DNA from 2 places in the Serratia sp. C2(1) genome. Region 2 is predicted to be linked to the other one. Evidence: predicted binding sites of a transcription regulator. Region 2 holds the regulator's gene; the other holds the start of a gene.
What was found. Region 2 encodes ArgR, which controls arginine synthesis, uptake and breakdown. Its sites were predicted from a motif close to ANTGAATAAAAATACANT; they were not measured.
Positions count from the first base shown of each region.

Region 1: a site for ArgR is predicted at 6,279-6,296, ahead of argA (amino-acid N-acetyltransferase). Genes of this name have one in related genera too.

Region 1 covers NZ_JAZFBA010000004.1:262,539-270,325, forward strand. Annotated here, with positions in the region: gene recB (exodeoxyribonuclease V subunit beta) at 1-2,977, shown strand, start outside; gene recD (exodeoxyribonuclease V subunit alpha) at 2,974-4,824, shown strand; gene argA (amino-acid N-acetyltransferase) at 4,920-6,245, opposite strand; gene amiC (N-acetylmuramoyl-L-alanine amidase AmiC) at 6,485-7,735, shown strand.
Region 2 covers NZ_JAZFBA010000002.1:87,664-95,450, reverse strand. Annotated here, with positions in the region: gene V2S86_RS15995 (DMT family transporter) at 1-337, opposite strand, end outside; gene rpmA (50S ribosomal protein L27) at 443-700, opposite strand; gene rplU (50S ribosomal protein L21) at 718-1,029, opposite strand; gene ispB (octaprenyl diphosphate synthase) at 1,299-2,270, shown strand; gene V2S86_RS15975 (DNA-binding protein) at 2,320-2,670, opposite strand; gene V2S86_RS15970 (helix-turn-helix domain-containing protein) at 2,852-3,112, shown strand; gene mdh (malate dehydrogenase) at 3,180-4,118, opposite strand; gene argR (transcriptional regulator ArgR) at 4,585-5,055, shown strand; gene yhcN (peroxide/acid stress response protein YhcN) at 5,459-5,722, shown strand; gene yhcN (peroxide/acid stress response protein YhcN) at 5,847-6,110, shown strand; gene mpl (UDP-N-acetylmuramate:L-alanyl-gamma-D-glutamyl-meso-diaminopimelate ligase) at 6,300-7,679, opposite strand.

The sequences.
Region 1 (7,787 bases), on a different contig from region 2:
GGCGTTGCTGGCGGATCTTTCCGGCTATCTGAGCGGCGAAGCGCCAACGCTGCGTCGGCCGCCGAAAGATGAAGAAACGGTATTGATGCGCCATGAGCAGATCGTGGCGCGAATTGATGCCATTAAAGCTCAGTGGCTGGCGGCTGCGGGGGAACTGGAGGCGCTAATCAGCCAGTCCGGCGTTGATAAGCGCAGCTACAGCAGCAAACACCTGCCTAACTGGTTGCATAAGGTGAGTGAATGGGTGGTGTTGGAAACCCAGGATTACCTGCTGCCGAAAGAGCTGGATAAATTCCGTCAGTCAGTGCTGCTGGATAAAACCAAAAAGGGCGAGCCGCCCCGCCATGAACTGTTTGTGGCGATAGATGAATTATTTGATGAACCGCTGACGCTGCGCGATTTGATTATGGCGCGGGCGCTGAGTGAGATACGTCTCTCCATTCAACAAGAGAAACGCCAGCGCGCCGAGCTGGGTTTTGACGATCTGCTAAGCCGGTTGGACAGCGCGCTGCAAAGTGAAGGCGGCGATCGGTTGGCGCAGGCGATTCGCCAGCGTTATCCGGTGGCGATGATCGATGAGTTCCAGGATACCGATCCACAGCAATACCGTATCTTCCAAAAGCTCTACGTCGGCCGGCCGGAATGCGGCCTGTTGCTGATAGGCGACCCAAAACAGGCCATTTACGCCTTCCGCGGTGCCGATATTTTTACCTATATGCGCGCCCGTTCTGAGGTAAGCGCCCACTACACGCTTGAGACTAACTGGCGCTCGTCCCCAGCAATGGTAGGTAGCGTTAACCATCTGTTTACTCAGGTGGAAAAACCCTTCCTGTTCGGTCAAATCCCCTTTATTGAGGTGGCGGCTGCCGAGAAAAATCGTGGGTTGGCTTTTGAGCTGCATAAACAGCCGCAGCCGGCGATGCAGTTTTGGTTGCAGCAGGGGGAAGGTGTTGGCGTTAGTGAGTACCAACAATTGATGGCGCGCCTGTGCGCCACGCAAATCCGGGACTGGCTCAGTGCGGGGCAAAGTGAACATGCCTGGCTGGTGGACGGCGATAAGCGGCGGGCGGTGCAGGCCTCCGATATTACCGTGCTGGTGCGTAGTCGTAATGAGGCGGCGTTGGTGCGTGATGCGCTCAGCGCCCTGGCCATTCCTTCGGTCTATTTGTCCAACCGCGACAGCGTGTTTGATACCCCGGAAGCCAAGGATTTGCTGTGGCTGTTGCAGGCGGTGCTGGCGCCGGAGCAGGAGCGCACGTTGCGCAGCGCCATGGCGACCGGTTTGATGGGGTTGGATGCGCAAGCGTTGGATGGCTTGAACCGCAACGAACGCGCCTGGGATTCGCTGGTGAATGAGTTCGATAAATACCGTACGCTCTGGCTGCGCCGCGGCGTGTTGCCCATGCTGCGTGAGGTGATGAATCAGCGCCATCTGGCGGAAAACCTGCTGGCCAGCCACGGCGGCGAGCGTCGGTTGACCGACATAATGCACTTGGGGGAGCTGTTGCAAGAGGCCTCTGCGCAGCTCGACAGCGAACATGCGCTGGTGCGCTGGCTGGCGCAGCAGATTGCCCAGCCAAATCGTCAGTCCGACAACCAGCAACTGCGACTGGAAAGCGATCGCCATCTGGTGAAGGTGATCACCATCCATAAATCGAAAGGGTTGGAGTTCGATCTGGTCTGGCTGCCGTTTGTCGGCAATTTCCGCCAGCAGCAGCAGGTGCTGTACCACGATCGGCAGAGTTTCCAGGCGCTGCTTGACCTCAACGCCAATGAAGAAAGTATCGAATGGGCGGAAGAAGAGAGGTTGGCGGAGGATTTGCGCCTGCTGTATGTAGCCTTGACCCGCTCGGTATACCACTGCAGCATCGGCATAGCGCCGTTGATTCAGGGTACGCGCAAGAAACAGGGTGATACCGATTTGCACCGCAGCGCGCTGGGTTACCTGGTGCAGGCCGGCCAGGCCGGGGATGCCGCCTGGCTGCAACAACGTCTGCAGCAGCTGGCTGGAGAGGGCATTGCGCTGTCGTTGGTGGAGCAACTGGATGAGCAGGCCTGGCTGCCCCAAGCGCCGGTGTTAACCGAACTGGCGGCAAAAAGCTTCACGCGCCCGGTGCAGGATTTCTGGCGGGTGACCAGTTACACCGGCCTGCAGCAACACGGCTCTGGCCTGATGCAGGATCTGCTGCCACGGCTGGATGTCGACGCTGCAGGCGAACAGGCGCTGGATAGTGAGCCAGCGCTCACACCGCATACCTTCCCACGCGGCGCGGCCCCGGGAACCTTCCTGCACAGCCTGTTTGAAACGCTGGATTTCACCCAACCTATTGATGAGCAATGGCTGTTTGAACAGTTGCAACAGCAAGGGTTTGCCGATCACTGGCAACCGATACTGCTGGCATGGATGCAGGTGTTGCTGAATGTCCCGCTCAATGATGCCGGCGTCACATTGTCAGCCTTGGTACCACAGCAGAAACAGGCTGAGCTGCAGTTTTATTTACCTATCGAAAGGCTATTGCAGGCACGTGAGTTGGATAAGTTGGTGAAAAAATACGACCCGCTTTCAGCTCGCTGTCCGGCGCTGGATTTCCAGCAGGTGCAGGGAATGCTGAAGGGGTTTATCGACCTGGTGTTCTGCTGGCAGGGAAAGTACTACCTGCTGGATTACAAATCCAACTGGTTAGGCGAGGACAGCAGCGCTTATACCCGGGCGGCGATGGAGCAGGCGATGGCGGAACACCGCTATGACCTGCAGTACCAGCTGTACACGCTGGCACTGCATCGTTATTTGCGCCATCGGTTGCCGGATTATGACTATCGGCGCGACTTCGGCGGAGTGATTTACTTGTTCCTGCGCGGAGTAGACGCACAGCACCCGGGCAACGGTATTTTCGCCTGTTGCCCAGATCCGCAGTTGGTAGAGGGTATGGACCGCCTGTTCAGCGGCGAAGCCATTACGGCGGAGGATGAACCATGATCGCTCTACTGGAGCAGGCGCAGGCACTTGGCGTGCTGCGTCCGCTGGACTTGCAGTTCGCCCGTATAGTGGCCGGGGAGAAAGAGCCGGATATTCTGCTGGCCGCAGCTTGTCTCAGCGCGGAGGCAGGCGCCGGCCATGTTTGCCTGATGCTGGAGCAGTTGCTGCCGGAAAACCTGTTTGAGGGGCGTCAGCCGGAACTGGCGCAGGCCGTATGGCTGGCGGCCGGGCAACCGGATATTGCCCGCTGGCAGCAGCGTCTGGCGGCCAGTACGGCAGTGGGTGACGGCAGCAGTGCCATGCCCATGGTGTTGCAACAGCAGCGTTTGTACCTGCAGCGCATGTGGCAGAACGAAGGCGAGGTGGCGGCGTTTATCAGCAGTGACAGTATCCATCAGGCGGTTGATGAACCTGAACTGCGCGCCATCCTCGATCGGCTGTTCGGCGAGGCGACGAATGAGCCGGACTGGCAGAAAATTGCCGCCGCAGTGGCCGCGACACGGCGTATTGCGGTGATTTCAGGTGGACCGGGCACCGGCAAAACCACCACCGTCGCCAAATTGCTGGCGGCGCTGGTACAGCTTGCCGAGGGCAGGCGTTTGCGCATTCAACTGGCGGCACCCACCGGCAAGGCGGCGGCGCGTCTGACCGAATCGCTAGGCAGCGCCGGCAGGCAGTTGGCGTTAACCCCGGAGCAACGCGCGCTGTTCCCTACAGATGCGTCGACGCTGCACCGCCTGCTGGGCGCTCAGCCCAATAGCCAGCGCATGCGTTATCATCGCGGCAATCCGCTGCATCTGGATGTGCTGGTGGTGGACGAGGCTTCAATGGTCGATCTGCCGATGATGGCACGTCTGATTGCCGCATTGCCCCTGCAGGCGCGGGTGATTTTCCTTGGCGACAGGGATCAACTGGCGTCAGTAGAGGCCGGGGCTGTGCTGGGGGATATCTGCCGTTTTGCCGAGCAGGGATACAGCGCTGCGCGTGCAGAACAACTCACCCGTCTGACCGGCTGTCTGGTGCAAGGGCAAAGCGCGCAGTCGGAGGCTGCGGTGCGAGACAGTCTGTGCCTGCTGCGCAAAAGCTATCGTTTTGATGCCGATTCCGGCATCGGTCAATTGGCCTTTGCGGTGAATGCCGGTGACGGCAAGGGGGCGGCTTGGGCGCTCAGTGGCAGCTTCAGTGACGTTGCGGGTTACCCTTTGGCAGAAACGGAAGACTATCAGGCACTGTTGAACGCCTGTGTAGCAGGCTATGGCGATTATTTGCAACGGGTTGCTGCCAGAGCGGATGCGGGAGAGGTATTGGCGGAATTTGGCCGTTTCCAGGTGCTTTGTGCGCTGCGCGAAGGGCCATTCGGTATCGCCGGGCTGAACGAGCGTATCGAGGCGGGGTTGCAACGGGCCGGGTTGATCCAGCGTACGCCAGGGGCCTTGGGGCGTTGGTATCCTGGTCGCCCGGTGATGATTGGCCGCAACGACAGTGCACTGGGGTTGTTTAACGGCGATATCGGCATCGCCCTGCGCGATGAAAGCGGTGAGCTGCGCGTGCACTTCCAGTTGCCGGACGGTAGCATCAAGTCGGTGCAACCAAGCCGTTTACCGGCGCATGAAACCGCCTATGCGATGACGGTGCATAAGTCTCAGGGGTCGGAATTTGATCATACGGTGCTGGTGTTGCCCAATCACTTCTTGCCGGTACTGACCCGCGAATTGGTGTATACCGCTATCACCCGAGCTCGCAGGCAGCTTTCGCTGTATGCCACCGATGCCGTGCTGATGCGGGCGATCCGTACGCCAACCCAACGCCGCAGCGGGTTGGCGGAGCGCTTGCAGATAACGACATAAAGCGAAACGGGTACAGCCTATCCTGGGGCCTTAAAATTGCAGCCAGCAGCGCTGCAGCTTGAAAGACGAGGGGAATCGGCTGAACCCGCAGAGGGTTACAAGTCCGCCAGCAGAATCTTCGAGCGGCGTTGGTAGTTGTACAGCGCCTGTTTTTGCATCGGCAGCACGTCCACTTCCGCCGGCGTGAAACCGCGCTCCTGGAACCAGTGGATGCTGCGTGTGGTCAGCACGAACAGCTTTTGCAAACCCATCTGGCGCGCCTGGCTTTCCACCCGTTGCAGCAGCATTTCACCGCGTGATGAACTGCGGTAGTCCGGATGTACCGCTACGCAGGCCATCTCGCCGATTTTCTCTTCCAGGAACGGATACAGCGCCGCACAGGCGATGGTTAGATTATCGCGCTCAATAATAGTGAATTTGTCGATCTCCATCTCCAGCTGTTCACGGGAGCGGCGCACCAGAATACCCTGTTGCTCAAGTGGGCGGATCAGTTCCAGAATGCCGCCGATATCGTTAATGGTCGCCCGGCGCACCTGTTCGGCGCTCTCCATGACGATCTGGGTGCCGATACCGTCGCGTGAGAACAACTCTTGCACCAGTGCGCCGTCTTCCTGATAGCTGATCAGGTGGCTGCGGCGCACGCCGCTGCGACAGGCCTTCACCGCACCGCGCAGGAAACGTACGGTGCCTGAATGGTAATCGCCGCTGGCTTCGCGTTCTTCGATGCGTTTCTGCGCGTCATTGGGGAACAGCTCGGAAATGATATTGCCATCCTGATCGGTGACGCCCTGCGACGAGCAGAACCCGATCATTTTTTCCGCCTTCAGCTTGATGGCCAATTGGGTCGCCACTTCTTCTGACGTCAGGTTAAAGCTTTCGCCGGTAACGGAAACGGCGACCGGGCCGATCAGCACTATGGCATTACTGTCGAGTTGACGGTGGATCGCTTCTTCATCTATACGGCGAATACGGCCGCTGTGGCAGTAATCCACGCCGTCATCAATCCCTAACGGCTGGGCAATGATAAAGTTGCCGCTGACCACGTTGATGTGCGCGCCCTGTAGTGGCGTATTGTTGAGGCTCATCGACAGCCGTGCGGTGATGTCCAGTTGCAGCAGGCCCGCCGCTTGCTTAACCAGCTCAAGCGTGTGGGCGTCGGTGACCCGGGTATGTTTGTGATAAATAGGTTCGTAGTTATGCTGCGCCAGATTGCTGTCGATCTGCGGCCGTGCGCCATAGACCACCACCAAACGAATCCCCAGGCTATGCAGCAGCCCGATATCGTTGACGATGTTGGAGAAATTCTCATGCTCTATGGCCTCTCCCCCAAGCATGACGACAAACGTCTTGCCGCGGTGGGCGTTGATATAGGGAACTGAGTGACGGAATCCTTGAACAAGCTCGGTACTACGTTCCTTCACGGCAAAACCTCTTTTGCATATTTATACGATATTTTTGTATTTTTATTCTTTTATTGCCCCGATGGCAAGCGGGAAATTGTCTGTATTTATTTGCGGAAGGGGGGAATCGGTTAATAAATTGAAAAACCTTGGAAAGATTTTCTGATGACAGCGCCAGGAGGATTCGTTAAAGTTTTTGCCATTCCCGTTTTATCGGCGTTTTTTCATCTGTTTTAACCTGTTATCACTGCCGGAGTCGCATGCCAAACTCAAATCACAATCTGGGCCGCCGTCGTATATTGCAGGGGGTTGCCGCCAGTTGGTTGCTGAGTGTGAGTCGCGTAGGCTTCGCCGCATCATCGCATGTGATTGCCGTGCGCGTTTGGCCTTCTTCTACTTATACCCGCGTGACGCTCGAATCAAACACCGAACTGAAATACAAACAGTTTGCGCTGACCAATCCCGATCGCGTGGTGGTGGATATCGAAGGGGTCCATCTCAATAGCGTATTGAAGGGCATTGTCGGCCAGGTTCGCGCTGACGATCCCTATTTGAAACAGGCGCGAGTCGGTCAGTTTGATCAAAACACCGTTCGGCTGGTGCTGGAACTTAAGCAGAGCGTCAGTCCCCATATGTTTACTCTGGCGCCGGTACCGGAATATCGCAACCGTCTGGTGATGGATCTGTATCCCAGCAAGGGCGGCACCGGCGAAGACTATGATCCGCTCTTGGCATTACTGGAAGATTACAACAAGGGCGATCTCGAGCGCACTTTGCCGGCGGAGGCGCCGCAGGCCGGCAAGGCGGGGCGCGATCGGCCTATTGTCATCATGCTGGATCCCGGCCATGGCGGCGAGGATCCGGGGGCGATTGGCAAATTCAAAACGCGCGAGAAGGACATCGTATTACAGATTGCCCGCAAACTGAGCGCGTTAATCAAGCGCGAACCGAACATGAAAGTGTTTATGACGCGCAATGAAGATGTGTTCATTCCGCTGAAGGTGAGGGTGGCGAAGGCGCGCAAGCAGCGTGCCGATCTGTTCGTTTCTATCCATGCCGATGCCTTTACCAGCCAGGCCGCACGCGGATCTTCGGTCTTTGCGCTGTCGACCAAGGGCGCCACCAGTTCGGCGGCGAAATTCCTGGCGCAAACTCAGAACGAATCGGACCAAATCGGCGGCGTAAGCAAAAGTGGCGATCGCTATCTGGATCACACCATGTTTGATCTGATACAGACCGCAACCATTAACGATAGCCTGAAATTCGGCAAGGAAGTGCTGAACCGGATGGGCAAAATTAACCGTTTGCACAAGAATCGTGTCGATCAGGCCGGTTTTGCAGTGTTAAAGGCGCCGGACATTCCTTCGATCCTGGTTGAGACGGCGTTTATCAGCAATATAGAAGAAGAGCGCAAGCTGCGTACCAGCCATTTCCAGCAGCAGGTGGCGGAATCCATTCTGGCGGGTATCAAGGCGTATTTCGCCAACGGCGGCGCGGCGGCACGCGGATAAGGTTTACGCAGAGACGGCTGGGCGGGCACCCGGCCGGGTTTTGGCAGATTTC
Region 2 (7,787 bases):
CGACCGGCGACAGTTGGCCGATCACTTGCGACGCCGTCGGGCTGAGGTACTGCAATGAAGAGCTGAAGAAGATAAAGTTCCCCAGCAGGCCCGCAGTGGCAATTGCCAAAATTAACAGCCAGCGCGGCTGACGGAACATTTCCACCGGGGGCAGTCTGCCGCGTATCGCCAAAATGCTCCCCAGGCCGAGTGCAGCAAGGGTAAATCGATACCAAACGATGGTAAACGGATCCATCACGACCAGCACTTCTTTCATCGCAATCGGCAACGCACCCCAGCAAATCGCCGTGGTCACCGCCAGAGAAATGCCAATTCCGACCTGCTGTTTCGTTTCCATCTTACCTTTGCCAGCGCTGATGAGCCGATGCATAAGCAGCCCATAAATGTAAAAAGCCCCGCAACGAATTGCGGGGCTTACATCTATTTAGTAAGGCTCGAAAAATTATTCAGCTTCGATGCTGATGAATTTACGATTGCTCGGGCCTTTAACTTCGAACTTGACTTTACCGTCTTTCAAAGCAAACAGAGTGTGGTCTTTGCCGCAACCCACGTTGGTACCAGCGTGGAATTTGGTGCCGCGCTGACGAACGATGATGCTGCCTGCCAGTACTGCTTCGCCGCCAAAGCGTTTTACGCCCAGACGTTTAGCTTCTGAATCGCGACCGTTACGAGTCGAGCCGCCAGCCTTTTTGTGTGCCATTAATCCGCTCTCCTAACTTAAGCGCTGATGCCGGTGATTTTAACGTCAGTGAACCACTGACGGTGGCCCTGCTGCTTACGGTGGTGCTTACGACGACGAAACTTAACAATTTTAATTTTCTCGCCACGACCGTGAGCAACGACTTCAGCTTTGATCTTACCGCCATCGACGAAAGGAACGCCGATTTTGATATCTTCGCCATTAGCAATCATCAGAATCTGGTCAAACTCAACCGCTTCACCAGTTGCGATGTCCAGCTTTTCCAAGCGAACGGTCTGACCTTCGCTTACTCGGTGTTGTTTACCACCACTTTGGAAAACCGCGTACATATAAAACTCCGCTTTCCGCGTGCCCAACTATTTAGTACAGAGCGCGCTATAAATATTCACAATAGGGCGCGAATTCTACGCAATAATCCCGCATATGACAAGAGCAGAATAAGACCAGAAGCAGAAAAAAGAAGAAAAAAAGCACAGTTTCTTTCATGGCGTTTATCTGAGCCGTTTTTCAAGTACAATCAGGGGGACAGTTACCGCCATGTACCGATGTGAGCAGCGATCTCAACGCGGTGAAGAGAAACACAGCTGAAAAAAATACAATGAACCTAGAGCAAATTACCGAGTTAACCGCGCAAGATATGGCGGCCGTGAACGCAACAATTCTCGAACAGCTGAATTCCGATGTCACACTCATCAATCAGCTTGGCTATTACATTATCAGCGGTGGCGGTAAGCGCATCCGTCCGATGATCGCCGTTCTGGCGGCACGGGCATTGCACTATCAGGGTGATAAGCACATTACCGTCGCTGCGCTGATCGAATTCATTCATACCGCTACCCTGTTGCATGATGACGTGGTGGATGAATCCGACATGCGCCGCGGCAAGGCCACCGCCAATGCCGCGTTCGGCAATGCCGCCAGCGTGCTGGTGGGCGACTTCATTTATACCCGCGCTTTCCAGATGATGACCAGCCTGGAGTCACTGCGCGTGCTGGCGCTGATGTCCGAAGCCGTCAACGTCATTGCCGAAGGTGAAGTGCTGCAGTTAATGAACGTGAACGATCCGGACATCACCGAAGAAAGTTATATGCGGGTGATCTACAGCAAAACCGCGCGTCTTTTTGAAGCGGCAGCGCAATCGTCAGCGATCCTTTCCGAGGCCAGCGAAGCAGAAGAAAAAGCGCTGCAGGATTACGGCCGCTATCTCGGCACCGCATTCCAGTTGATCGACGATCTGCTCGATTACAGCGCCGACGGCAGCACCCTGGGTAAAAATACCGGTGACGACCTGAACGAAGGGAAGCCCACGCTGCCCTTGCTGCACGCCATGCGTAATGGCAACAGCGCGCAAACGGCCATGATCCGCGAAGCCATTGAGCAAGGCAGCGGCCGTCATCTGTTAGAGCCGGTTTTACAAGCCATGCAACAGTGCGGCTCACTTGAATATACCCGCCAACGCGCCGAAGAAGAAGCCGATAAGGCGATTGCCGCACTGCAGGTTCTGCCGGAATCCCCTCATCGCTCCGCGCTGGAAGGATTAGCGCACCTTGCGGTTCAGCGGGATTTTTGAGAAACAAAACCCCTTGGTAGTTTCTACAGACCTGCGACCGCAGGTCTGTTTATTTCCCCGCCGAGATACGCGCCAGCAGGCTGCCTATGCCTTCACGCATCAGGAACGCCAACACTTTCTCACGCTCGGTTTCCGTCAGGTGATAGTAATATTCAATCCACACCGCCAGAGGATCCTTGCGTTCACTGTCATAAATTGCCGGATCTTCTTTTAGTATCAGCAAATTGCGCGTACCTGACGGTAAGCTGTCAATATGATATTCCAGCGCCTTTCCCTGCACGCCTTTACGCCTGCGACTGATCCAGCCATCGCGACGCGCCATCAAATTTATTCCCTGTGGTGAAGCGGGTAATCCTGCAATGCCTGTAAGTTCCTTGGCGGCAAACCACTCTTTTTTCATAGCCATGATCTCTGGGGAAAATGTGCAACGGCGTTTTTTGGAAATTAATGAGATATTTTTATGGAAATTTAGTGGTATCCTAATTTCCGTATAAGCGTTTCATGTTGTTCAAACGATTAATCTTGACCTGTTAGTTATACCACTAACAGAACTTTCGCTAATCAAAAAAGGGAATGCAAACATGAATTCTAGGAACAAGGACTGGCATCCGGCGGATATCATTGCGGCTTTACGTAAGAAAGGAACGACACTGGCAGCAGTATCGCGCAAAGCAGGGCTTAGCTCATCCACACTGGCAAACGCGCTATCTCGGCCCTGGCCAAAAGGGGAATGGCTGATTGCCGAAGCTCTGGATGTCCATCCTGCAGAAATCTGGCCAAGCCGCTATTTCGATCCGCAAACCAACGATCTGCTAAATCGAAAAGCCCGTATCAGGTCGTGATTCGGGCATAAAAAAACCGCCGGTACGATGTCCGGCGGCTTGTGCATATTCATGCGTTCTGGGTTGATCAGTTATTGATAAACTTTTCACCCAGTTCGATATCTTTATGCAGAACATCCAGCATCTCTTCCAACGCTTTCTGCTCGAACGCGCTCAGAGTACCGATGTCTTTACGTTCTTCTACGCCGTTTTTGCCCAGCACCAGCGGTTGTGCGAAGAAGCGGGCATATTTGCCGTCGCCTTCCACATAAGCACATTCCACCACGCCTTTTTCACCTTGCAGTGCACGCACCAGAGACAGGCCGAAACGTGCCGCCGCCTGGCCCATTGACAGAGTTGCGGACCCGCCACCGGCTTTGGCTTCAACCACTTCAGTACCCGCATTTTGGATACGCTTGGTCAGATCCGCCACTTCCTGCTCGGTAAAGCTCACGCCAGGGATCTGCGACAACAGGGGAAGAATGGTCACGCCAGAGTGCCCGCCGATAACCGGCACGTTCAGCTCTTCCGGTTGTTTGCCTTTCAGCTCAGCCACGAAGGTGTTGGAACGGATGATATCCAGCGAGGTCACGCCGAACAGTTTGTTTTTGTCATAAACACCGGCTTTCTTCAGCACTTCTGCGGCGATTGCCACGGTGGTGTTTACCGGGTTGGTGATAATGCCGATGCAGGCTTTCGGGCAGGTTGTTGCCACTTGCTGGATCAGATTACGCACGATACCTGCGTTGACATTGAACAGATCTGAACGATCCATGCCAGGTTTACGCGCAACGCCGGCTGAAATCAGCACTACGTCTGCGCCGTGCAAAGCTGGAGTAGCGTCTTCGCCGCTGAAGCCTTTGATTTTAACTGCGGTAGGGATGTGGCTTAAGTCGACGGCAACGCCTGGGGTAACGGGGGCAATGTCGTAGAGAGAGAGTTCAGAACCTGAAGGAAGCTGGGTTTTGAGTAGAAGGGCGAGGGCCTGGCCGATACCGCCAGCAGCACCGAGAACTGCAACTTTCATCCTATACTCCTTTATTATCTTAAATATATATAGCGCCGTGAATACGTTAGTTACGGACCTTAAATTATTACACCTTTAAAAACAATCTCTTAACAGTCTGTTTGAGAGCTGGCGCAATAAAACTGCCGATGCCACGCTCATTTTAGATTAAATGGCTTACACATTAAGGGCATAGCGCACATTAATCAAAAATAGTGCGAGGTTATTCACAAGCAAGTTAACCGGCGGTTACATTACACCCTTACATAACATCAGAACAACATCATTTTAATAACATTTTCTTTACCGCCGCGGGCCGCTTTTTCGGTCACTGAAAGGGCATATTCATGGGGTACGGATTTTGTTAAAATGCCGCCCTTTCCTCATTGTCCGGGCATTATTGTTTTTTTCGGGCGTCCTTTTATTGCATAAAAATTCATTTATATGCATAATAATCACTTCTATTGTCAACATTCCACGGTGCAAAATGCGTAATCCCGCAAAGCAGGAAGATCTGATCAAAGCGTTTAAAGCGTTATTGAAAGAAGAAAAATTCAGTTCTCAAGGCGAGATCGTTTTGGCGCTGCAAGAAGAAGGCTTCGAAAACATCAACCAATCCAAAGTATCGCGCATGCTGACCAAGTTCGGCGCGGTGCGTACCCGCAATGCCAAAATGGAAATGGTGTATTGCCTTCCGGCCGAACTCGGCGTACCGACCACCACCAGCCCGCTGAAGAATCTGGTGCTGGATGTCGACCATAACGATGCCGTAGTGGTGATTCATACCAGCCCCGGTGCCGCGCAACTGATTGCCCGCCTGCTGGATTCGCTGGGCAAATCCGAGGGCATTCTCGGCACCATCGCCGGTGACGACACCATTTTTATTACCCCGGCCAGCAGCTTTACCGCTCGCCAGTTGTACGAAGCCATCCTGTCGTTATTCGAACAAGAGCTATGATGCACCACGCTAACAAAATGCGGCTGACGGTCGTGTTTTGTTAGCGCTTCTTTAACTCTGCCTTACCTTTTCCTTCACCCTGCCACGTTTAAAACCTGATTTCCGCTTTGCTAAAGCACATTCCAATGACATTTATACATAGCTAGTGATAGCTACTGCATTCTTCCGCACGTTTGGTCAAAAACGCTTACCTGATTGAAATTACATAAATTTAACATCGAAAGATCGTTTTATGAGCGATTTTTATTCCATAAGGTTATTAAAGATAAGAATCATCATAATAAAGTTTCACAAGAAACTGTTAGCGAACTATTAATTTTTAGAGTTACTAGATGTATACTCATTTCCGTGACGTAAATCACAGTTCATTGGAACTGATAAAAGAATACGATAAGGTGAAATCATGAAAATTAAAGCTACAGTTGCAACTCTCAGCCTCCTGTCTGTGCTTTCCTTTGGCGCATTTGCAGCACAATCCGTTGATGCAGATCAAGCAGCCAAACTGCAGTCCGCAGGCACCATTACCGTCAGCGGCGTAGCCGGTGCCCCTTCAGATATCCGTCAGGCGCTGTCTGAAAAAGCCGATGCCCGTGGCGCGACCGCTTACCGTGTGATCGAAGCGCGCAATGAAGGCAACTACCACGCCACGGCTGAAATTTATAAATAAGACCCCGGCATTACCCGGCAACGGGCAATTCCTCTCTGGAAACCAGCATTGCCGATAACAGCTTTCAAGAATAATAAACGCTGTAAAGCCCTTCCTGGCTGTTATCGCTACAGGACACACGATCATGAACATGAAAGCTACCCTCGCGGCAATTAGCCTGATGTCAGCCCTTTCGTTCGGCGCTTCAGCCGCTACGTTGATCACCAATGACCAGGCCGCGGATCTTCAGTCTGTCGGCACCATTACCGCCAGTGGCGTCACAGGTGCACCTTCGGATATTCGTCAGGCGCTGTCCGACAAAGCCGATAAACAAGGCGCTAAAGCGTACCGCGTGATCGAAGCCTACGAAAACGGCAACTGGCACGCGACTGCCGAAATCTACAAATAACAATTCAGAGAACGCGATTGCCGAACTGATTACCCTCGTCACTGCCACTGCCGAGTTCTGTCGTAAACGCGAATTCTCTGAAGATTATCGTCGTCCTATCCGACGAACCCCGTTGCCCTCGCTCGCGAGGGCTTTTTTATGGGCGAAAAAAAGGGCCGCTAGGGCCCTTCATCGAATTGTTATTGTCGATCAGTAGGTTACTTTCGGCTCTGGCTTATTGGCCAATGCCTCCAGCAGCCGATCGTGGATCCCGCCAAATCCGCCGTTACTCATCACCAGGATATGGTCACCCGGCTGAGCGGTTTTCACTATCATATCCACCAAGGTGCCGAGATCGGCGCTCCAGTGGGCCGGCTGCACGCAAGCCTCGGCCACTTCAGCCACCTGCCAGGGAATATGGTGTGGCTGGAACAGGAAGACCTCATCGGCGCGGCCAAGCGATGGTGCCAAATCGTTCTTGCTGATGCCCATTTTCATGGTGTTGGAACGTGGCTCAAGCACTGCCAGAATGCGGGCGGTGCCCCCCACTTTGCCACGCAGCGCGGCCAGCGTCGCCAGGATCGCCGTTGGGTGATGCGCAAAATCGTCGTACACCGTGACGCCGTTGGCTTCGCCGCGCAGTTCCAGGCGGCGGCGGGCATTGATGAAATCGCCCAGCGCGGCGCAGGCGTCTGCAGGCTGCACGCCAACGTGACGCGTTGCGGCAATGGCCATCAGGCCATTATGCATGTTGTGCTCGCCCACCAGCGCCCATTTCACCTCGCCAACCTTGTCGCCGTTGAGGAACACTTCATAGTGGCTGGCGTCCGGGGTCAGCTTGTGCGCCCGCCATGCCCCCTCTTCCCCAACCAGTTCCTGCTCGCTCCAGCACCCCATCGCCATCACCTGTTTCAGGTGGTTGTCGTTGTCAGGCAAAATGATCTTGCCCTTGCCCGGCACCAGGCGCACCAGATGATGGAACTGCTTCTGGATCGCTTTCAGATCGTCGAAGATGTCGGCATGATCAAACTCCAGATTGTTCATGATCAGCGTACGCGGGCTGTAATGAACAAACTTGGAGCGCTTGTCGAAGAATGCGCAGTCGTATTCATCGGCTTCGATCACAAAGAACGGGCTGCCGCCCAAGCGCGCGGAAACGTCGAAGTTCCCCGGCACGCCGCCGATGACAAAGCCGGGCTGATAACCGCAGGCTTCCAGGATCCAGGTTGCCATGCCGGCCGTGGTGGTTTTACCGTGGGTCCCGGCCACCGCCAGCACCCAGCGATCGCGCAGTACATAGTCGTGCAGCCACTGCGGGCCGGAAACGTAAGGGATGCCTTGCTCCAGCACCGCTTCCACGCACGGGTTACCGCGCGTCATGGCGTTGCCGATGATCACCAGATCCGGTGCGGGATCCAACTGAGCCGGATCGTAGCCCTGGATCAGATCGATCCCCTCTTTCTCCAACAGCGTGCTCATCGGCGGATAGACATTAGCGTCAGAGCCGGTCACCTCATGTCCCAACGAACGAGCCAGTACCGCCAGCCCGCCCATAAAGGTGCCACAGATCCCAAGAATGTGAATGCGCATAGTTTTCTCAATTGAGTACGTCGAATGTTGCCTTATTCTACCGCTCAGAATCGTCCAGAAGAAATGGATTTGCCTATGAATAGCGCTCATCTTTGGGCTACACTGCTC